3 regions of the Ferrimonas sp. YIN67 genome follow, and region 2 is predicted to be linked to each of the others. Evidence: predicted binding sites of a transcription regulator. Region 2 holds the regulator's gene; each other region holds the start of a gene.

Region 1 (6,586 bases), on a different contig from region 2:
CGCATTTCCTGGGGGAGCGACCGGAACACAGTTCTACTGGGATGTCTCATATCGCTTCTAATTGAGCTCAATCCATAAGGCGCCGCTTTCGCGGCGCTTTTCCCGTTTCAATCGTTAGGATAAGAACACCGAAAGATCCAACCGAATCCATGGCCACATAAGCCAGGTTCGGTTAGAGTCGAATTCAAGAGGTACACAAGGATGCGTATACACCTTTGGCTTCTGGCCATCTCCTACTCTCTGCTGTGCAATACCGTAATGGCACAGGATGTGACGCCATTTTCACGCCATGCCATGTTCAATAACATTAAAATATCTCCTACGGGAGAGTATTTTGGCGCCATCTTCCCATATGAAGATCATAAGCGGCTGGCCATACTGGCTGCTAAGGACTATTCAGTCCAGTGTACCTTCCACTTTCGAGAGTCCGAAAGTGTTGCCGATTTCTCGTGGGCTAATGATGACCGGGTGGTCATGACCATAGTAAAAGAGGTGGGCCAGTTTGCTGCGCCAGGATGGACCGGTGAGCTCTTTGCTGGCAATGCGGATTGCAGCAAACGAAAGCAGATCTTTGGCGCTCGAAAGGGGGGAGGCGGCGAACGTGCCGGCGCTCAGATACAGAGTCTCCTGTTCGAAGATCCCAAACACATCCTTATTAGCTCCAATGAAGATAAACATCAGTTTGCCAACCTGTACAAGCTGGATATCTACACGGGGAAGAAAAAGCTACTGGAGAAATCCGAACATGAACACAACGATATCTACCTCAATTCAAAAAACGAATGGCTTGTAACGTCATCCGTAGAGAAAAACCGGAAAGGGATCGGCAAAGCTAAGACGACAGGCAAGGTAAAGTACCTATTTCGAAAAACTGAGCAGGATGAATGGCAGCTACTGTCTGAAACAAACTTGGTCCGTGAAAGTGCCAGTGGCTCAGTCAGTATCATAGGGTACGGTCAGGAACCCGGTACGCTGCTCCTTCTAGATAACCGGTCACATAGCCAGTCAGGGCTATACCGATACGATATTGAACAGGATAAGCAAACTCCTCTGTATGTTGACGAGACGGTCGATGTCTCTCCGTTCAGGTACACTTACCATAATGCGCAAGGTGCCCGAGTCGTCGATATCGTTGGCGCAATCGTCCCAGATGGGATCCCCAGGGTAGAGTTTTTTGATGAGACGTCAGAGTTTGCACAGGAGTATCGAGCCCTTGAGCAGGCTTTTCCTGATCAATTCGTCTCCATCACTTCGCAAACCAAAGACAATCAATTCTGGGTATTGCACGCTCGCTCAGACATCAATCCCGGTACCTTCTTTTTGTACAATCGTGCTAACCGAGAGGTTAAATTTCTTATGACCTCGCGCCCCTGGATTGAGCCTAAGCAGATGTCACCAATGAAGCCTGTGACCATCGAAGCGAGCGATGGGCTTACGCTCCACGGCTACCTTACCGTTCCCAGGGGTAAAGAGGCCAAAGACCTGCCGTTAATTGTCCACCCCCATGGTGGACCTCATGGCCCACGGGATCATTGGGTTTTTAATCCAGAAGTGCAGATGTATGCCAGTGCCGGCTATGGAGTTCTTCAAGTGAACTTTCGAGGGTCTGGAGGGTATGGGCGTGAATTTGAGGATTTGGGCTATGGTCAATGGGGCGGACGCATGCAGGATGATCTCACCGATGCCACGCATTGGGCCATCGCTCAAGGGATCGCGAACCCCGACCGGATCTGTATTTCCGGTGCCAGCTATGGGGGCTACGCAGCCCTTATGGGCGTAGTAAAGGAGCCTGAACTGTACAAATGTGCCATCGGTTATGTTGGTGTCTATGATCTGCCCCTTATGATGAGCAAAGGTAATGTGGCAGAACGTCTCGACTGGGGAAAGAGGTACATGGAGGAGGCTTTTGGTGGCTCTAAGGAAAAAATGATCGCCAATTCACCCGCTTACCACGCAGATAAGATCAAAGCGGGTGTCTTCCTCGTGCACGGTGGCAAAGATCTGCAAGCGCATTACCAGAACGCTTATAACATGCGTGATGCTCTGGAAGAAGCGGGTAAGCCCTACACTTGGTTATTCAAAAAAACCGAAGGACATGGTTTTTACGATGAAATGCACAACCAAGAACTGTACGAAATGATGTTGGCCTTCTTAGAAAAACACATTGGCAGAGATTAAACAAAAAACGGGCGCCACTGGGGCGCCCGTTTTTTTGTTAACACCTAAACCTAAAAGATCAGGTGGCCCATCAGGGCGATCACCGGCAGTACCACCAGGGTACGCAGGATAAAGATCAGGAACAGCTCCCACAGTTTTACCGGAACCTTGGAGCCCAGCATCAGGGCGCCAGTCTCTGACATAAAGATCAACTGGCTGACGGACAAGGCCGCAACCACAAACTTGGTCAGATCGCTGTCGATGCTGGCCGCCATGATGGCGGGCAGGAACATGTCGGCAAAGCCGACCACCACTGTGGTGCTGGCATGGCTGGCTTCCGGGATCTGCAACAGTTCCAGCAGTGGTACAAAGGGGGCCCCCAACCAACTGAACACCGGGGTGGTCTCGGCAACGATCAGGGCCAAGGTGCCGATGGCCATCACCACAGGTAGAACCCCCAGGATCATGTCCGCCGCGTTATGAACGCCTTCCATCACCACGCTCTTGGCACTTTTAACCTTAGCGGCCCGCGCCTTGGCCATCTTGTAGCCATAGGAGAAGCTGGTTTCACCGGCTGGCACCATCTCATCATCGTGCTGGCGAGGCTGGCCATTGATGAAGACGTCCTTCTTACGGGACAAGGGAGGCAGACGCGGCACAATGACCGCTGCGACCAGACCGGCCAGACAGACGGTGCCGTAGAACGGCAGGAAGTACGCCTCCAGGCCCACAGTGCTGATCACCACCAGTGAGAAGGTGATGGATACGGCGGTGAAGGTGGTACCGATCACTGCGGCTTCCCGCTCGGTAAACAGGCCCTGCTCATACTGTTTGGAGGTCATCAACACCCCGACTGAGCCATCCCCCAGCCAAGAGGCAAAGCTGGTCACCGCAGAGCGTCCCGGCAGGTTGAAGATCGGACGCATCAACTTGGTCAACAGGCAACCGATCAGCTCAAGCAGACCAAAATTGATCAGCAGCGGCAGCAACAGGCCGGCAAACAGAAACACACAGAGCAGAGTCGGCAGCAGATCGTGCAGCACCAGCCCTCCGGTGTCCTCAGAGTAGATCAGCTCAGGCCCGACGGTGAAGAAGGTCAGCAAGACTGCCAATGCCCCGAAGATCCGGGTACCGGCCCATAGCCAGGAGGGGTTGAACAGGCCCTGAAGAAATGGGCTTTTCATCACCACGGCGGGACGCACCACCTTGGTGATCAGGGTGAGTGCCGCAGAAGCAACGACGAGCCAGGTCACCAGAGGTACTGCCAGTGAGTCCAGCTGGGCCAGGGTCCCCTTCGCCAGGATCGCGATAGGAATGGTGACATTCCCTTCGTAGGCAACGGGCGTCATAAACAGGAAGATCCCGATCAATGACGGGATCAGGAACATCAATGTGCTCCCCAGTGAGGTGGTTTTTTGCATCGCTATGGTTTGCTCGCTGTTCACGGCATTCACCCTCTAATTATCCAAGATCACTCGCGGGGCTCAGTCTTTTTGACTGCAATTATATGCACGGCCAGTGATAATCGACGCACATCCTACCTATCAGCTTTCCGATTGCAAAGTAGAAATGCCTAACTCAGGGTGAGCCAGATCACATATAACCGACCATGCAAAGTGCGTATCTATTCACTTAGCATGATCGGTCAAAAAGGCGACGCTCAATGTGGCTTCAGGATTTGCCTGCCCGGCGCTGAAGCTGATCCAGCAAGTTTGGCGGAACCCCTTGGATCGTCAAGGTATCCCGCGCGGGATCCCAGATCACACGTTCGCCCAGGTGGCCGGCATCAAAACTCACGGAAACACCGCCGCCAGTACCGCTGAACTTCTTGAGCTGACGCAGCGTTGACTGGTCCGCCGGGAAGTCCTCTTCCAAACCATAGTCGCCTTCGCTGGTAAACTGGTAGAAGGCATCCAGACCTTTATCCGCCAGCTCATCGGAAACATCCTTCATCGCAATGGTTTCGCCGCACGCGATCTGGCTCTTGCAATAATCGAAGACGGCTTCTCGGGCTTCCTGAGCTTCGTGTTTATCGAGTTCCTCTTTGCCTACGAAGTCTTCGACGGCTTTCATCAACTGCTTGTTCTGACTTTTGGCGTCGACGCCTTCAACACAGCCCATAAAGTCGAGGAAAAAGTCAGCCACCTTGCGACCGGCCCGCCCTTTGACAAAGGACAGATACTTCTTGGAGGTCGGATCGGCCTGCCATTCGGTCAGATCGATACGGGCCGCCAGCTGCATGTTGGACAAGTCCAGATGCTCACTGCCATGCACCTCCATCTCCTCGGACACGCTGACCGAAGGCTTAGGTGACAACAGGGCAACAAACAGGTATTGGCTGGCGATGTGACTGTAGGCCGCCATCAAGAGATACCCGCCCGTGGCAAAGTCGTACTTGCTCAGCTCGGTGCCCAGCAACTGGCTGGCCTGAGCACTGAACTCAACGAATCCCAACTCACCCGATCGCCAGGCGATCATGGCGTTGAGGAAGGCTTCATTGGCCTCGCCATCTGGTTGACCCTCTTCATTGGTTGGCACGCCGAAATGACCGTAGCCTTTACCGGCTTTCGCGGTGTAGAGACGGTGCAACTCGGCCACCAAATCGTCTGCGGCGGCGGACTGAGTCAAGGGCTGGGGTCGCAGGCGGCATTCCAACTGGCCGTCGGCACCTTGATTGACCGCATGAAGAATGGCTTGTTCTATTTTAATAGTCATGGCTGTGGATTAGTGGTTTACCGGAAAAACCGCTATTATATGCCGCCCTTTTTTCAACATCACAGGATTTACAATGGCTATCGTATCGAAATACAGCAATGAACAGGTTGAGACCTTATTGAGCGAGCTGCTGGGTGTGATGGAAAAGCACAACACACCAACCGATCTGGCTCTGATGAGTCTGGGCAATGCCGCAACCGTGATCATCAACTCCAAGATCGCACCGGCCAATCGTGCCGCGCTGGCCGAGCAGTTTTCCAAGGCACTGACGGCCTCTGTGCGCACAGACTCCTAACCGATTGAATTCACAATCTGGATTAGTCGTTTTATTCCTCGTAGGATAAGGCAACGAATTCCGTGCAACTCGACTAGGCGCACACCCCAAGCATGCAGACACAAGATCATAACAAGGACCGTGTGTCCCAGCTCGTCCTTTGGGGCCACTGGTTCACTTTTATCAACATCCTGTTGGCGATGCTTATCGCCAGTCGTTATCTCTATGTTGAGGGGTGGCCAGAAACGGCGCTCGGTCAACTCTACATGTTGGCAAACTGGGTAGGCCATTTTGCCTTCTTGGCCTTTGTGGTCTACCTGATCGCCCTATTCCCCGCTACCCTGCTTCTGCCCTACTCGAGGGTTCTCCGGGGCTATGCCGCCGTGATCGCGACACTGAGTCTTTCGGCGCTGGCCTTTGATACCCAGATCTTTTCCTACTACCGCCTGCATCTGAGCCCCTTTGTCCTGGATCTGGCCAGCAGCGATCTCAATGCCCTACTGAGAACACCGGCACTGGTTTTGGTGCCGGTTGCCATCATGGCGCTACAACTGGTGATCGCTAATGGCCTCTGGAAGAGACTGCAGCGGGTCCGCAGAAGGAAACTTGGTGGCCGGATCACCACAATACTGGTGAGCTGTTTCGTCACCTCACACTTGATCCATGCCTGGGCGGATGCCACGGTCTACCGACCCATCACTCAGCAGGATGATATGTTTCCCCTGCACTACCCTTTCACTGCCAAGAGTTTTATGGCACGTCAGGGCCTGATGAGTGATTTAACCCTGCAGGAGCGGGAGCGAACAGCCCAGCCCACTCATCAGCTCAACTACCCGCTGAGTCCGATGCAATGTCAAATGGACGAAACGCCGGACATCCTGATGATCGTCGTCGACGGCTGGCGGGCCGATCTGGTGGACGAGCAAACCATGCCGGGTCTGCTCGATTACGCCAAGCATGCTCACTGGTTTACAAGCCATCAGAGCGGCGCCAATGAGTTTGAACATGGCCTTTACAGCCTGCTGTACAGCATGCTTCCCAGCTACCAAACATCATTGTTTGCTGACAAAAAAACGCCTGTACTGACCCAAGTTCTGGAAGACGCCGGCTATCAACTGTCGAGCTTCGGATTTGCCGAACACCATCTTCCTCATGCCATAAATGCCCAGTTCATTACACACCAAAGCAATGCCGCTCTCCTGAACGATGTGCCTGCCGAGCAGGATCAAGCTACTACGATACAACTGCTTAAGCACTTTGCGAGCCAACCCGGTCCCCAGTTCCGTCTGGTGACCTATCGAGCACCGGCTTTCTACAGCACGCCCGTGGGCTTTGTTGGGATCCCAACAGCCCGGCCAGATATGAAGCTGAATCACGCCCAAACTGTGCTGTATAATCAGTACCGGCAGTCTCTTTCCTTTCTCGACAAGGAGTTGGCGC
Region 2 (6,586 bases):
CGGTGCCACCGGCGGGAATGTACTCCGCCGGTACGGTATCCGGTGCATGGACGTTATAGGGGGCGAAATAGAGGAAGAAGGGCTTGTCGTGCTCCTGCAGGATCAGCTCTCGGGCTTCCTGGGCCAGGGCGTCGGTCAGGTAGCCGCGCTGGATGACGGATTCTCCGTTGCGAACGACATCAAGATTAGGTTCTTCCCCTTCCACGATCTCAACCGGTTCACCATTCTTGACTGCGTTACTTTCGCTCTTGAACTGGTAAAAGCCTGTGTTGCTGCGATAGCCAAACCAGTGATCAAATCCGCGGGCATTGGGCTGGAAGCGATCCGCCGTACCCAGGTGCCATTTACCGATTGCATAGGTCTCGTAACCCGCTTCCTTGAGCAGGGCAGGGATCATGATCTCTTTGGTGTCGACGCCGACGTCGCTGTCGATGCTGTCATCGGTATCACCAGGCAGGATCTCATAATCAAAGCGAGCCTGATAGCGGCCTGTCATCAAGCCAGCACGGCTTGGGGCGCAGACGGCATGGGTGGCATAGCCGTCGGTAAAGCGCACGCCGTTCTCGAAAATGGAGTCGATATGGGGCGTCTGGGCCAGGGTATTGACCGAGCCCGTCGCACTGAGTCCGCCATAATGCAGATCATCGACGAAGATCAGGACAATATTGGGTTGTTGAGCGTAGGCCGAAAAACTGCTGGTGAGGGCGAGTCCTGTGGCAAGGAGTGCTGTTTTTAGCCCGAAGTGTGATTTATGTTTCATCTCTGAATTCCCTGAGATTGTGCGTTTATTTTTTTGCGCGCTCGCTGCGCAAATTTTAAGCTGCCAGATCGAGATCTGACTCGGGAGTGGATTTACCATCTCTTTACATTACGTTCGGCTCGGCATATGGGGTGTTCAAGAGGACTCGGGCCGGCTTGGCTTCTGTGAGCTGGTGGCAGTGCGAACGGCAAAAATGATGGTGGCGCAGAGGGTTTGGCTTCTATGTTGTTCGGGGGATGCACAAACCCCCTTCAAATAGCGTTTTGTGTTGCCTTAAGGAAGGGCTTGAGGGAGCGAAGGGGGCAGGGCTTGCGCTGCATTTGGACGCTGTCCGCGCGGATCAGGCCGACAAGATCCCGGATCCGGGGCGGTCATGCACACGGTGTTTGTCGGGAGCATCCTCCATGAGCATGGCCATAAGTGAAAGGCAGAGCCAGTGAAGACGCCCCCAGGGGCTAACGTTTCCAGCTGTCCCGTTGCTGTGTGAGCGCCTCGACCCCTTTGTCAGCCTGCTTGGTATTGCCCCGCAAGCGCCAGTAGGTGTGCCCACCCAGTTGAAAGGCGTGTTGAAGCAAGCCCTGATACAGCTGCCAGGGCTCCAGGGTATCTCCCTTGGCTTGAAGGATGGAAACCATATCCGCCATGAGTTGCTCAATGTCCTGTTGCTGCTGCCTGAGCATGGGCTGGTGGCTTTGCTCGGTTGTGGTGTTGGCGGTAAAGCCCAGCGCATAGGCTTCCCGAAGGCCTTGCTCCAATTGGCCCTTGACGCTGCCACTGTTGAGTGTCTGGGGGGTGATGGTCAGTTGGGCACTCTGTCGTTTGCTGAGGATCTCGGCGAGGGCGGCTTGTGCTCGGTCATTATCTTGCCGTAACTGTGTGCGGTGTTTTTTCGCCAGATAGGCAATGTAAGCCAGGATCACGCTGGCAAAGCAGAGAAAGACGATAAGGGTAGCTTGATTCATGATCTGATTGCGGGTTACCGATGATTGCAGCGAGTGTAACCGATTTTAAGCCGGCTGCGCCTGAAATGGCGCAACCGAGGCGAGTCTTGTTTAGTCGGCGTAGTTAAACAGCTCTTTGACCATCTCCAGGGTATCGTTGAGTCGGCTGGCTTCGGATGGAGCGATAAAGATGGTGTCATCGCCGGCAATGGTACCCAGGATCCCTTCGGCTTTGCCCATGGAGTCGAGCAGGCGAGCGATCAGCTGGGCGGCCCCCGGGCTGGTGCGGACGACGATCATGGTGCCGTTGTGATCCACATCCAGAACCAGGTTCCGTAACTGGGCATTGGCAGTCGGGACCCCCAGTTCGGCGGGCAGACAGTACACCATCTCCTGCTTGGCATTGCGGGTGCGAACGGCACCGAACTTGCTGAGCATCCGGGAGACTTTGGATTGATTGATGTTGGCAAAACCGGCGGCCTGCAGAGCACTGACGATCTCTCCCTGGGAGCCGAAGCGTTCCTCTTTAAGGAGCGACTTAAATACGCGGATCAATTCCTCTTGCTGGCTGCTGTTTCTCATGACACATTATGACTGTTGGATGATGATTGACCCGATATTTTGCATAATAAGTGCCTAAAAATCAAGCTTAATTCACTTGCCAAGCATAATAATTCACCTCACAAACTTCCCATTTCGTTAGAAAATTTCATCTCCCCTTCGAACCCTGTTCGCGATCGAGTTAACGTTGCGAAGCGCTTGTGCTTTGGGTATGGTGACGGCGAAATGTCCGCTGTGACCACGGTCACATGTTAAGGGAAAGTTGGAGATATATCATGAAGGTTGCTGTGCTCGGTGCTGCTGGCGGGATTGGCCAGGCTTTGGCTCTGCTGTTGAAATTGAATCTGCCTGCTGGCAGCCAGTTGTCTCTGTACGACATTGCTCCGGTGACGCCGGGGGTGGCGGCGGACATTAGCCATATTCCGACAGCAGTAGAGGCCAAGGGGTATGCCGGGGAAGACCCGACACCGGCATTGGAAGGGGCAGACCTGGTATTGATCTCCGCTGGTGTGGCCCGTAAGCCGGGGATGGACAGGGCTGATCTATTCAATGTGAATGCCGGGATCATCCGTAACCTGGTAGGTAAAGTGGCCGATGTTGCGCCCGGTGCATGCATCGGCGTGATCACCAACCCGGTGAATACCACAGTGGCCATTGCCGCCGAAGTCCTGAAGGCAGCCGGGGTCTATGACAGGAATAAACTGTTTGGGGTCACCACCCTTGATGTGATCCGGGCGGAGACCTTTATCGCCGAGGCCAAGGGGTTGAACCCTGCCGACTTGGAAGTCAAAGTCATTGGTGGCCACAGCGGCGTGACCATTTTGCCCCTGCTGTCTCAGGTGGAAGGGGTGGCGTTCAGTGAGGAAGAGATCGCCGCTTTGACCCACAGAATTCAAAATGCCGGCACCGAGGTGGTGGAAGCCAAGGCGGGGGCCGGTTCAGCGACTTTGTCCATGGCCCAGGCGGCATGCCGTTTCGGTTTGTCCGTGGTGCGCGGTCTGCAGGGGGAGCCCAATGTGGTGGAGTGCGCCTATGTGGAAGGGAGGGGGGAGCATACCCGTTTCTTTGCTCAGCCTGTGGTGTTGGGCAAGGGGGGGCTGGAGCAGATCTTACCCTATGGTAGCCTGAGCGAGTTCGAGAAGAATGCCCTTGATGGCATGCTGGAGACCCTCAGCGGCGATATCAGCAAGGGTGAAGCCTTTGTGAATGGGTAACCCGCCCTAAGACGAAAAAAGCGCCCAGAAGGGCGCTTTTTTCGTCTTAGGGCATCGACTCAGCTTTTACGCTCTACGGCGATCCGCGCCAGACTGATCAGGGCCTCTTTGTAGGGGCTGTCCGCAAGCACATCCAGGGCGGCAATGGCCTTGTCGGCTTCCTCGATGGCACGCTTCATGGTGTAGTCCAGGGAGCCGGTATTGTCGAGGGTGGCGACCACGGCATCCACCTCATCGCAGCCGCCATTCTCGATGGCGCTGCGGATCCGCTGGGCCTGCTCCTCGTCGGCATGGGCCATGGCGTGGATCAGCGGCAGAGTGGGCTTCCCTTCGGCCAGATCATCGCCCAGGTTCTTACCCAGCTCCTCCTCGTCGGCGGTATAGTCCAGGACATCATCCACCAATTGGAAGGCGGTGCCCAGGTAACGGCCGTAGTCGGACATGGCCTGGCAAATCGCTTCCTCTTTTCCGCCAATCACCGCGGGCAGGTGCGTCGCCGCCTCGAACAGGCGCGCGGTTTTACAGTAGATCACCTGCATGTAGCTTTCTTCACTGGTGTCGGCATCGTTACAGTTCATCAACTGCAGCACTTCGCCTTCGGCCAGGACATTGGTCGCGTCCGCCAGATCTTCGAGGACCTTCAGGTTTTTCAGCTCGGTCATCATCTGAAACGAGCGGGTGTAGAGGAAATCCCCCACCAGAACGCTGGCCTGGTTGCCGAACAGGGCATTGGCCGTTTCGCGGCCACGGCGCATGGTGGACTCGTCCACCACGTCATCATGCAGCAGGGTGGCCGTGTGGATGAACTCGATAATGGCAGCCAGTTTGACGTGATCGTCGCCCTGGTACGCCACCGCACGGGCGGCCAAAACGGCCAACAGTGGACGCAGGCGTTTACCGCCGCCATTGATGATATAGAATGACAGCTGGTTGATCAGGGCCACGTCAGAGTGGAGCTGGTCGAAAATCATTTGGTTGACCGACTTCATATCGTCGTCGGCCAGGGCGCGGATGGCGTTCAGGTCCATTCTTGGGTTCCGAAAAATCTGGCTCTTAGCGGTGAAAGCTTACTATGATTATGGCTTTGCGGCTTGCCATTCTACCCAAAATGCCGGACGCGACCAGCGAATTTGCCAGCCTTGTGGAGACGGTGCGATCCTTTTCGTGATCTTTTTTGCCGACGCACTTGCCTGTTTATCGTCCATGCCGTAGAATGCGCGCCCATTGTCAAACAGTTTTAGCCACACCCTGGCCCCCATGAAAAGAGCGGGTTTCAGCGTGTGAAGTAGCGGAGTTATTATGTACGCGGTATTCCAAAGTGGCGGTAAGCAGCATCGTGTTGCCGAAGGCCAAACCCTGCGTCTGGAGAAGCTGGAAGCAGAAACCGGCGCCACTGTCGAGTTCGACCAGGTTCTGCTGGTTGCAAACGGCGAAGAGATCAAAGTCGGTGCCCCTCTGGTTGAAGGTGGCAAGGTTGTAGCGGAAGTGGTTTCCCACGGTCGCGCTGATAAGGTGAAGATCGTTAAGTTCCGTCGCCGGAAGCACAGCCGCAAGCAGATGGGCCACCGTCAGTGGTTCACTGAAGTTAAGATCACTGGCATCAACGCTTAATTCGAGGAGCACTGAAAGATGGCACACAAAAAAGCTGGCGGTTCTACTCGTAACGGCCGTGATTCAGAAAGCAAACGCCTGGGTGTAAAGCGCTTCGGCGGTGAGTCCGTTCTGGCGGGTAACATCATCGTTCGTCAACGTGGTACCAAGTTCCACGCCGGTGACAACATGGGTTGTGGTAAAGACCACACTCTGTTCGCCACCAAAGACGGCAAGGTTAAGTTTGAAGTGAAAGGCAAGAACAATCGCAAATATGTGAGCATTGTTGCTGAGTAATCCGAACGAACCGGATGATAAAAGCCCCGCGAAGCGGGGCTTTTTGCGTAATGTGGATATACTTACTGCACTTTGATACAGGGGCAGGATCATGAAGTTTGTAGATGAAGTGACCATTCGCGCCGAAGCCGGCGACGGTGGCAGCGGCGTGGTCAGCTTCCGTCGGGAAAAATACATTCCCAAGGGCGGACCGGATGGCGGTGACGGCGGTGACGGCGGTGACGTATTCCTGGTGGCCGATGAGAACCTCAACACCCTGGTGGATTACCGTTTTGAGCGTTGTCACCGTGCCGTTCGGGGCGAGAACGGTCGCGGCGCCAACTGTACCGGTAAGCGCGGTGAAGACAAACTGCTGAAGGTGCCCGTAGGTACCCGGGCTGTGGATGCCGAGACCGATGAGTTAATTGGCGATCTGACCCGTCATGGTCAGAAGTTGCTGGTGGCCAAGGGCGGCTTTCACGGTCTTGGTAACGCCCGTTTCAAGAGTTCGGTCAACCGGGCACCACGCCAGAAGACCCTGGGCTCCAAGGGCGAGCACCGTGAGGTGAAGCTGGAACTGATGCTGTTGGCGGATGTGGGTCTGTTAGGCCTGCCAAACGCGGGCAAGTCCACCTTTATTCGCTCCGTCTCTGCGGCGAAGCCGAAGGTGGCGGATTATCCCTTTACTACCCTGGTGCCAAACCTGGGGGTGGTACGTACCGGTCCCTCCAGCAGCTTTGTGATCGCCGATATTCCCGGCCTGATCGAAGGTGCCTCTGACGGTGCAGGTCTGGGGATCCGCTTCCTTAAACACCTGGAGCGCTGTCGTGTGCTGCTGCACATCATCGATATGGCACCCTTTGACGGGGCCGACCCCATCGAGGGGGCGCATGCCATCCTGGATGAGCTGCAGGCATACTCTCCTAAGCTCTATGAGAAACCACGGTTGCTGGTGCTCAATAAGCTCGATCTGGTACCGGAGGAGGAGCGTGAGGCGCGGATCAACGAGATCACCGAGGCACTGCAATGGGATGGTGGTGAAGTTCACACTATCGCGGCTATCAGCAAGCAGGGCACCGAAGCGCTGGCTCATCGCATTCAGGAGCGCCTGAGTGAGCTTCCAGTGGAAGAGGAGACGGTCGTCGAGGACGATGCGGTTTCCTTCAAGTGGGAGCACCACCATGCCCAGCAGATGCAGCAAGCCGTGGTGGAAGAGGATGACTGGGATGATGACTGGGACGACG
Region 3 (6,586 bases), on a different contig from region 2:
GCCGGTCATGTATTCACAGCCGTTGTCGCCACAGCCCTCGATCACCGCGATGGCGCCCGAGTTGCGCACGGCGAAACGTTCGCCGGCCTGGCCGGAGGCGTACAGCTTACCGCCGGTGGCCCCGTACAGACAGGTGTTACCGATGATCACCGACTCGTGGCTGTCATAGGCGACGCCCGGTGGGGTCTTAACCACCAGCTCACCGCCGGTCATGCCTTTGCCGACATAGTCGTTGGCATCGCCGGACAGCACCAGCTTGACGCCACCGACGTTGAACACGCCGAAGCTCTGACCTGCGGTGCCACTGAAGTGGAACTCCAGGGTCTTGTTCGCCATGCCCTGGTTGCCCCACTTGGCGGCGATCACCCCGGAGAGGGTGGCGCCCACGGAGCGGTCGGTGTTGACGATAGGCAGCTGCCAGCAACCGTCGCTCTTATCGGCGACATGGGCTTCGGCCAGCTCAACCAATTCTTTGTTAAGCACACCCTTATCCAGAGGAGGGTTGAGCTCGGTGTTGAAGCATTCGGTGTGCTCGGAGGCGATGGCCTGGGCCAGGATAGGCGCCAGATCCAGCTTACCCTGGCGAGCGGTTTGACCGGGCAGTTGCTCCAGCCAGTCGCTGCGGCCAATCATCTGGTTGAACTCGGTGACGCCCAGCTTAGCCATCAGCTCACGCACGTCGTCGGCGATAAACTGGAAGAAGGCCATCACCTTCTCCGGGGTGCCGTGGTAGTGCTTGTCACGCAGGCGTTGATCCTGAGTGGCGACACCGGTGGCACAGTTGTTGAGGTGACAAATACGCAGGTACTTACACCCCAGGGCGATCATCGGGGCGGTACCGAAGCCGAAGCTCTCGGCGCCGAGCAGTGCACCCTTGACCACGTCCAGACCGGTCTTCAGACCGCCGTCGACCTGCAGGCGCACCTTGTGGCGCAGGTTGTTGGCGACCAGAGCCTGTTGCACCTCGGCCAGACCCAGCTCCCACGGCGAGCCCGCGTAGTGGATGGAGCTCAGTGGCGACGCACCGGTCCCGCCGTCGTAACCGGAAACGGTGATCATGTCGGCGTTGGCCTTGGCCACGCCACAGGCGATGGTGCCAATGCCGGGCTCGGACACCAGCTTAACGCTGACCCGGGCCTTGGGGTTGACCTGCTTGAGATCGAAGATCAGCTGAGCCAGATCCTCGATGGAGTAGATATCGTGGTGTGGTGGTGGCGAGATCAGGGTGACACCCGGGCGACTAAAGCGCAGGGAGGCGATCTCGGCAGACACCTTGTGGCCGGGCAGCTGGCCGCCCTCACCTGGCTTGGCGCCTTGAGCCACCTTGATCTGGATGACGTCGGCGCTCATCAGGTAGGCGGCGGTTACACCAAAGCGGCCGGAGGCCACCTGCTTGATGCGGGAGTTGCCGGCATTGCCCAGGCGGCGCGGATCTTCACCGCCTTCTCCTGAGTTGGAGTAGCCGCCCAGGCGGTTCATGGCGATGGCCAGGGCTTCGTGAGCCTCGGGAGCCAGGGCACCGACGGACATGGCCGCGGTGTCGAAGCGCCAGAACAGCTTGGACTTGTCCTCCACCTGATCGAGCGCGACGGCGTCCTGGCCGGGCTTGAGGCCGATCAGATCGCGCAGGGCCGCGGTGGGACGTTGATCCACCAGGGTGCGGTAGCGATCGTAAGCGGCCTTGTCGTTGGTGTTGACTGCCGCTTGCAGTTCACGGACCACATCCGGGTTGAAGGCGTGGTACTCACCGCCGTGGACAAACTTGAGCAGACCGCCGTGGGCCAGGGGCTGATGGCGGCGGAAGGCCGCCTGGTGCAGCTGGGCCTGATCCGCTTCGATGTCGATGAAGTCGGCACCCTGAATGCGGGAGGCGACGCCGTTAAAGCAGAGGTTGACCACCTCATCGGACAGGCCGATGGCTTCAAACAGGCGGGAGCAGCGGTAGCTGGCGATGGTGGAGATCCCCATCTTGGACAGGATCTTCTGCAGACCTTTGTCGATCCCGGCACGGTACTTGAGCAGCAACTCACGGACCCGATGGGCTTCGCCCCGCTTGGGCGCCAGGGTGTTGATGCACTCGTAGGCCAGGTAGGGGTAGATGGCGGTGGCGCCAAAGCCCAGCAGCACGGCGAAGTGATGGGGATCCCGGGCGGTGCCGGTCTCGACGATGATGTTGGTGTCACAGCGCAGCTGGTTCTTCACCAGGGTGTGCTGCACCGCACCGACAGCCATGGCCGCCGGGATCACCAGCTTCTCTTTGCTGATGTGACGGTCGGACAGGACCACCATGGTCACGCCGTTCTGTGCTTCCACCTGGGCCTGGCGACAGACCCGCTCGATGGCCGCTTTCAGCCCTTCGGCGGGATCGTAGCTCAGGCTGATCAGGGCGGAGCTGTAGTGCTCGTTGTCCAGTTGACGCAACTGGGTGAAGTCGGAATAGAGCAGGACGGGGGAGTCGAAGATCACCCGATTGGCCAGCCCTGTGGTTTCGTTAAACGGGTTCTGCTCCTTACCGATGCAGGTGGCCAGGCTCATCACATGCTTTTCCCGCAGCGGATCGATGGGCGGGTTGGTGACCTGGGCAAACTGCTGACGGAAGAAGTCATACAGGCTGCGAACCTGGGTGGAGAGTACGGAGATCGGGGTGTCATCGCCCATGGAGCCGACGGCTTCGGCACCGCCATTGGCCAGCGGCCAGATGATCTCACGCAGCTCTTCCCGGGAGACGTTGAACATCTTCTGGAACTGAAGCAGTTCCTTGTCGTCCATCTCGGCCATACCAGCCGCTTCTACCGGCAGGTTTTCACCGGGCACCAGGCGCTTGGCAGAGACCTTCATCCACTCAGCGTAGGGGTGGCGGGTCTTGAGATCCTGGTCGATCTCGAAGGAGGTTTGCAGCTTGCCGGTATAGGTATCCAGTACCAGCAACTCACCCGGACCAACCCGGCCCTTCTCGACCACTTCGTCGGGCTGGTAGTCCCAGATCCCCACTTCGGAGGCCAGGGTCAGGATCCGATCCTTGGTGATGATGTAGCGGGACGGCCGCAGGCCGTTGCGATCCACCGCACAGGCGGCGTGACGACCGTTGGTCAGTACCACACCGGCCGGGCCATCCCAGGGCTCCATATGCATGGAGTTGAAGTCGTAGAACGCCTTGAGATCGTCGTCCATCTCCGGGTTGGACTGCCAGGCGGGCGGGATCATCATGCGCATGGCGCGTTTGATGTCCATGCCGCCGGCCAGCAGCAGCTCCAGCATATTGTCCAGGCTGGAGGAGTCGGAGCCGGACTGGTTCACGAACGGCGCGGCTTCCTGCAGATCCGGGATCAGCGGGGTCTTAAACTTGTATTGACGGGCCATGGCCCACTGTCGGTTACCGGCGATGGTGTTGATCTCACCATTGTGGGCCAGGTAGCGGAACGGCTGTGCCAACTGCCAGCGTGGCTGGGTATTGGTGGAGAAGCGCTGGTGGAACAAGCAGATGGAGCTCTCCATCCGCAGATCTGCCAGGTCCGGGTAGAAGGCGGGCAGATCCCGGGGCAGCATCAGGCCCTTGTAGACAATGATGTTGCCGGACAGGGACGAAATGTAGAAGTCCTTATCGTTATCCAGCTGCTTTTCGATGCGGCGACGGGCCATATAGAGGCGACGTTCCAGATCTTTGCTACGCCAGCCCACCGGGGCATTGACGAATACCTGGTAAAACGCCGGGGCATCGGCGGTCGCGATGGGGCCCAGGGTATCCATGTTTACCGGCACTTCACGCCAGCCCAGCACTGTCAGGGTTTCCTGCTCCAAGTGCTGACGAACAATTGCCTTGGTGGCTTCCTGACGGACCGGGTCGTGGCCCATCATGATCATGCCGACGGCGTATTTGTTGGCCAGACGCCAGCCGTTTTCTTCGGCAATGTGCTGGAAGAAACCGTCCGGTTTGGTCATCAGCAGGCCACAACCGTCCCCGGTCTTACCATCGGCGCCGATGGCGCCACGGTGTTGCAGGCGGTCCAAGGCACTGATGGCAGTGCGGACCACGCGGTGGCTGCTTTCGCCTTCCATGTGGGCGATAAGGCCAAATCCGCAGTTTTCTTTTTCAAAACCGGGTTGATACAGGCTCATTCTAATCCTCCAGCCGCTGCACCGAATTAGAGCACTCGATGCAGATACATATTTATGCAGCAGAACATTCTAAATTACTGGCTCGCTAAAATCTGGTCAAATTCCCACCGATAAGTGTTACCAGCATGGAATCATACGATTAGGCAATGGTTTGACATGCTGTGGATAATTGGGAAAAACGCAGGAACACCACAAAATATGCACAATAACGGGGATTTAGCGCATGAATGCACTGTCGGATGCACTCCTGTTCGAGGCTTTCTCTTTCGTGTTGGGGAGATTTTTGCATCATCTTGGGGAGGCTTTCAGCAGCGAAACCTTGCAGGTTTATTGGCTGATAAGGGGCCGTTATCGAGGGGCGTGATCGGGATCGGCGCGCTCCCTCCCGGCTTCTGGTAGTCTTGCGCGTTTTTTCGACAATACCACCCTGATACTCAGCAACAGGAGCCGAACCATGGGGCTGAACCTGCATGTCCATACCCTGGGCGAATACATGAAAGCGCGCTACGGCCAGAAGATCCATAAGCTGACCATCGATGCGGCTTTTACTTGCCCCAACCGGGACGGCACGCTGGGCAAGGGCGGGTGCACCTTCTGCAATGTTTCCTCCTTCAGCGCCGAGCATGGCACCAAAGCCAGCGTGGCCCAACAGCTGGCGCAAGGGAAGGAGCGCAGAGGGGCGAGCGGAGCCAAGGCCAAGCGCTACATGGCCTACTTCCAGGCTTATACCTCCACCTACGATGAGTATGCCGTGCTCAAAGAGAAGTACGAAGAGGCATTGGCGGTCTCCGATATCATCGGGATCTGCGTCGGCACCCGTCCCGACTGTGTGCCGGACGAGGTATTGACCCTGTTGGCCAGCTATCAGCAGCGGGGTATGGAGGTGTGGCTGGAGCTGGGGCTGCAAACCGCCCACAGCGACACGTTGAAGAAGATCAACCGGGGCCACGAGTTCGACGTCTATGCCGATACCGTACGCCGGGCCCGTCTCTACGGCATCAAGATCTGTACCCATCTGATCCTCGGCCTGCCCGGCGAGACCCCGCAGCATGCCCATGACACCCTGGACAGGGTGCTGGAAGTGGGCGTTGATGGCTTAAAGCTGCACCCCCTGCATGTGGTGCAGAACAGCACCATGGCCAAGCAGTACGCCGCCGATCGTCTGCCACTGTGGGAGATGGATACCTATGTGAAGACCTGTGGCGAGCTCATTCGCAAGACCCCGAAAGAGGTGGTTTATCACCGGGTCGCCGCCTACGCCAAGCCGCCGGAGCTGATCGCCCCCGAATGGTGCGGGGATAAGTGGTTGGCGCTGAATGCCATCATCGACGATCTGGCCCTCCATGGCGGGCAGGGGACCGCTTTAGCGGGCTGACGCCCGAGCCGTGGGGCATCTTCCTTTGGTGGATGCCTACGGCATAGATCTTCTGTGGTTCACCAAGCTGGGTTGTCGCGTTGGCGACGGCAACCAAAGGGGGCTCCGCCCGGCTGCGCGCCCCGCCACACCCCCCTTTGCCTCCCTGCGGCGATGCGTGACACCAAATCTATCGAAGTCACTTTCTCCTGCGTCTCCGTGCGACTCGATACCTCGGTGGACGCATCGTCCTCGAAGTCGGCGAAGATGCGGATGGGGCACCCGACCTCGGTGGTTTCAATGAGCCTGACCCTTGAAGACCTCGAAGTCGGCGAAGATGCGGATGGGGTACTCGGCTCGGGGCAAGGTTTCGCCCATGCCTATCGTAGGTTGAAGTTGAGCGCCAGCGAAGCTCAACCTTGTTGAACACGCCTGCGGAGGGCTGGTTTCGCCACACACCGTTCACTGGTGCGTTTCAATCGATTCTGATCCTATTGGTTTGACCCTATTGGTTTGGCGTTTTTTCCATTAGGGGATGCCTGCAGCATGCAGCCTTTCGTGGGGCATATACCTTTCGCGCCGCGTTGGCGGCAGCAACTAAATGGGCTTTGCCCCTCTGGACACCCCTTTGCCTTCACTGCGGCGAAGTCTGCCGGGCAGGAAGCCCAAATGCAGCGATCACAGGGATGTGAAGGAGCTGCCTCGAAGTCGGCGAAGAAACGGGTGGGGCGCCCGAGCTCGGTGGTTTCTATGAACCTGACCCCTTGAACTCCCTTGAATTCTTGAACTTCCATGAACTTGCAACTCCGAGCGACAACAAGGAGCTACAGCGATGCTTGGCTCAATTAAATTCGTGGGGATCCCTCAGAACCTAACCCCTTGAACCTTTTGGCCGTTTAAACGTTCGAAGTAGAATGAATCTGCTAATCACTACCCGGCTTAACTATTGCTGAACTTCTATCACCGCCTTTATCCGGCCATCCCCAAGTCACCATACTGCCGTCGGTCTTGATCGCCGCAAAAGCATAGTGATTGGAATAGATAGTCTCGACCGCGGTCAGTTGGTCTGCCACCGCACTGCTATCACCGCCATGGAGTGAGCCTCCCCAGGTCACC

What was found. The regulator ArgR, encoded in region 2, controls arginine synthesis, uptake and breakdown. The targets are predictions, from matches to a motif close to ANTGAATANNTATTCANT.
Region 1: a site for ArgR is predicted at 3,773-3,790, ahead of AC2D8U_RS20355 (YjiH family protein). Genes of this name have one in related genera too.
Region 3: a site for ArgR is predicted at 4,160-4,177, ahead of gltB (glutamate synthase large subunit). Genes of this name have one in related genera too.

What each region holds. Positions count from the first base shown of each region.
Region 1 is NZ_JBXVVJ010000014.1:40,115-46,700, forward strand. Features, by position in the region: gene AC2D8U_RS20345 (TonB-dependent receptor plug domain-containing protein) at 1-61, shown strand, start outside; gene AC2D8U_RS20350 (alpha/beta hydrolase family protein) at 202-2,178, shown strand; gene AC2D8U_RS20355 (YjiH family protein) at 2,229-3,578, opposite strand; gene yejK (nucleoid-associated protein YejK) at 3,829-4,872, opposite strand; gene AC2D8U_RS20365 (YejL family protein) at 4,946-5,167, shown strand; gene AC2D8U_RS20370 (DUF3413 domain-containing protein) at 5,260-6,586, shown strand, end outside.
Region 2 is NZ_JBXVVJ010000005.1:276,120-282,705, forward strand. Features, by position in the region: gene AC2D8U_RS13065 (sulfatase-like hydrolase/transferase) at 1-760, opposite strand, end outside; gene AC2D8U_RS13070 (hypothetical protein) at 1,216-1,722, opposite strand; gene argR (transcriptional regulator ArgR) at 1,813-2,283, opposite strand; gene mdh (malate dehydrogenase) at 2,538-3,476, shown strand; gene ispB (octaprenyl diphosphate synthase) at 3,536-4,504, opposite strand; gene rplU (50S ribosomal protein L21) at 4,776-5,087, shown strand; gene rpmA (50S ribosomal protein L27) at 5,106-5,363, shown strand; gene cgtA (Obg family GTPase CgtA) at 5,455-6,586, shown strand, end outside.
Region 3 is NZ_JBXVVJ010000007.1:38,679-45,264, reverse strand. Features, by position in the region: gene gltB (glutamate synthase large subunit) at 1-4,116, opposite strand, end outside; gene mnmL (tRNA modification radical SAM protein MnmL/YtqA) at 4,571-5,491, shown strand; gene AC2D8U_RS14710 (InlB B-repeat-containing protein) at 6,394-6,586, opposite strand, start outside.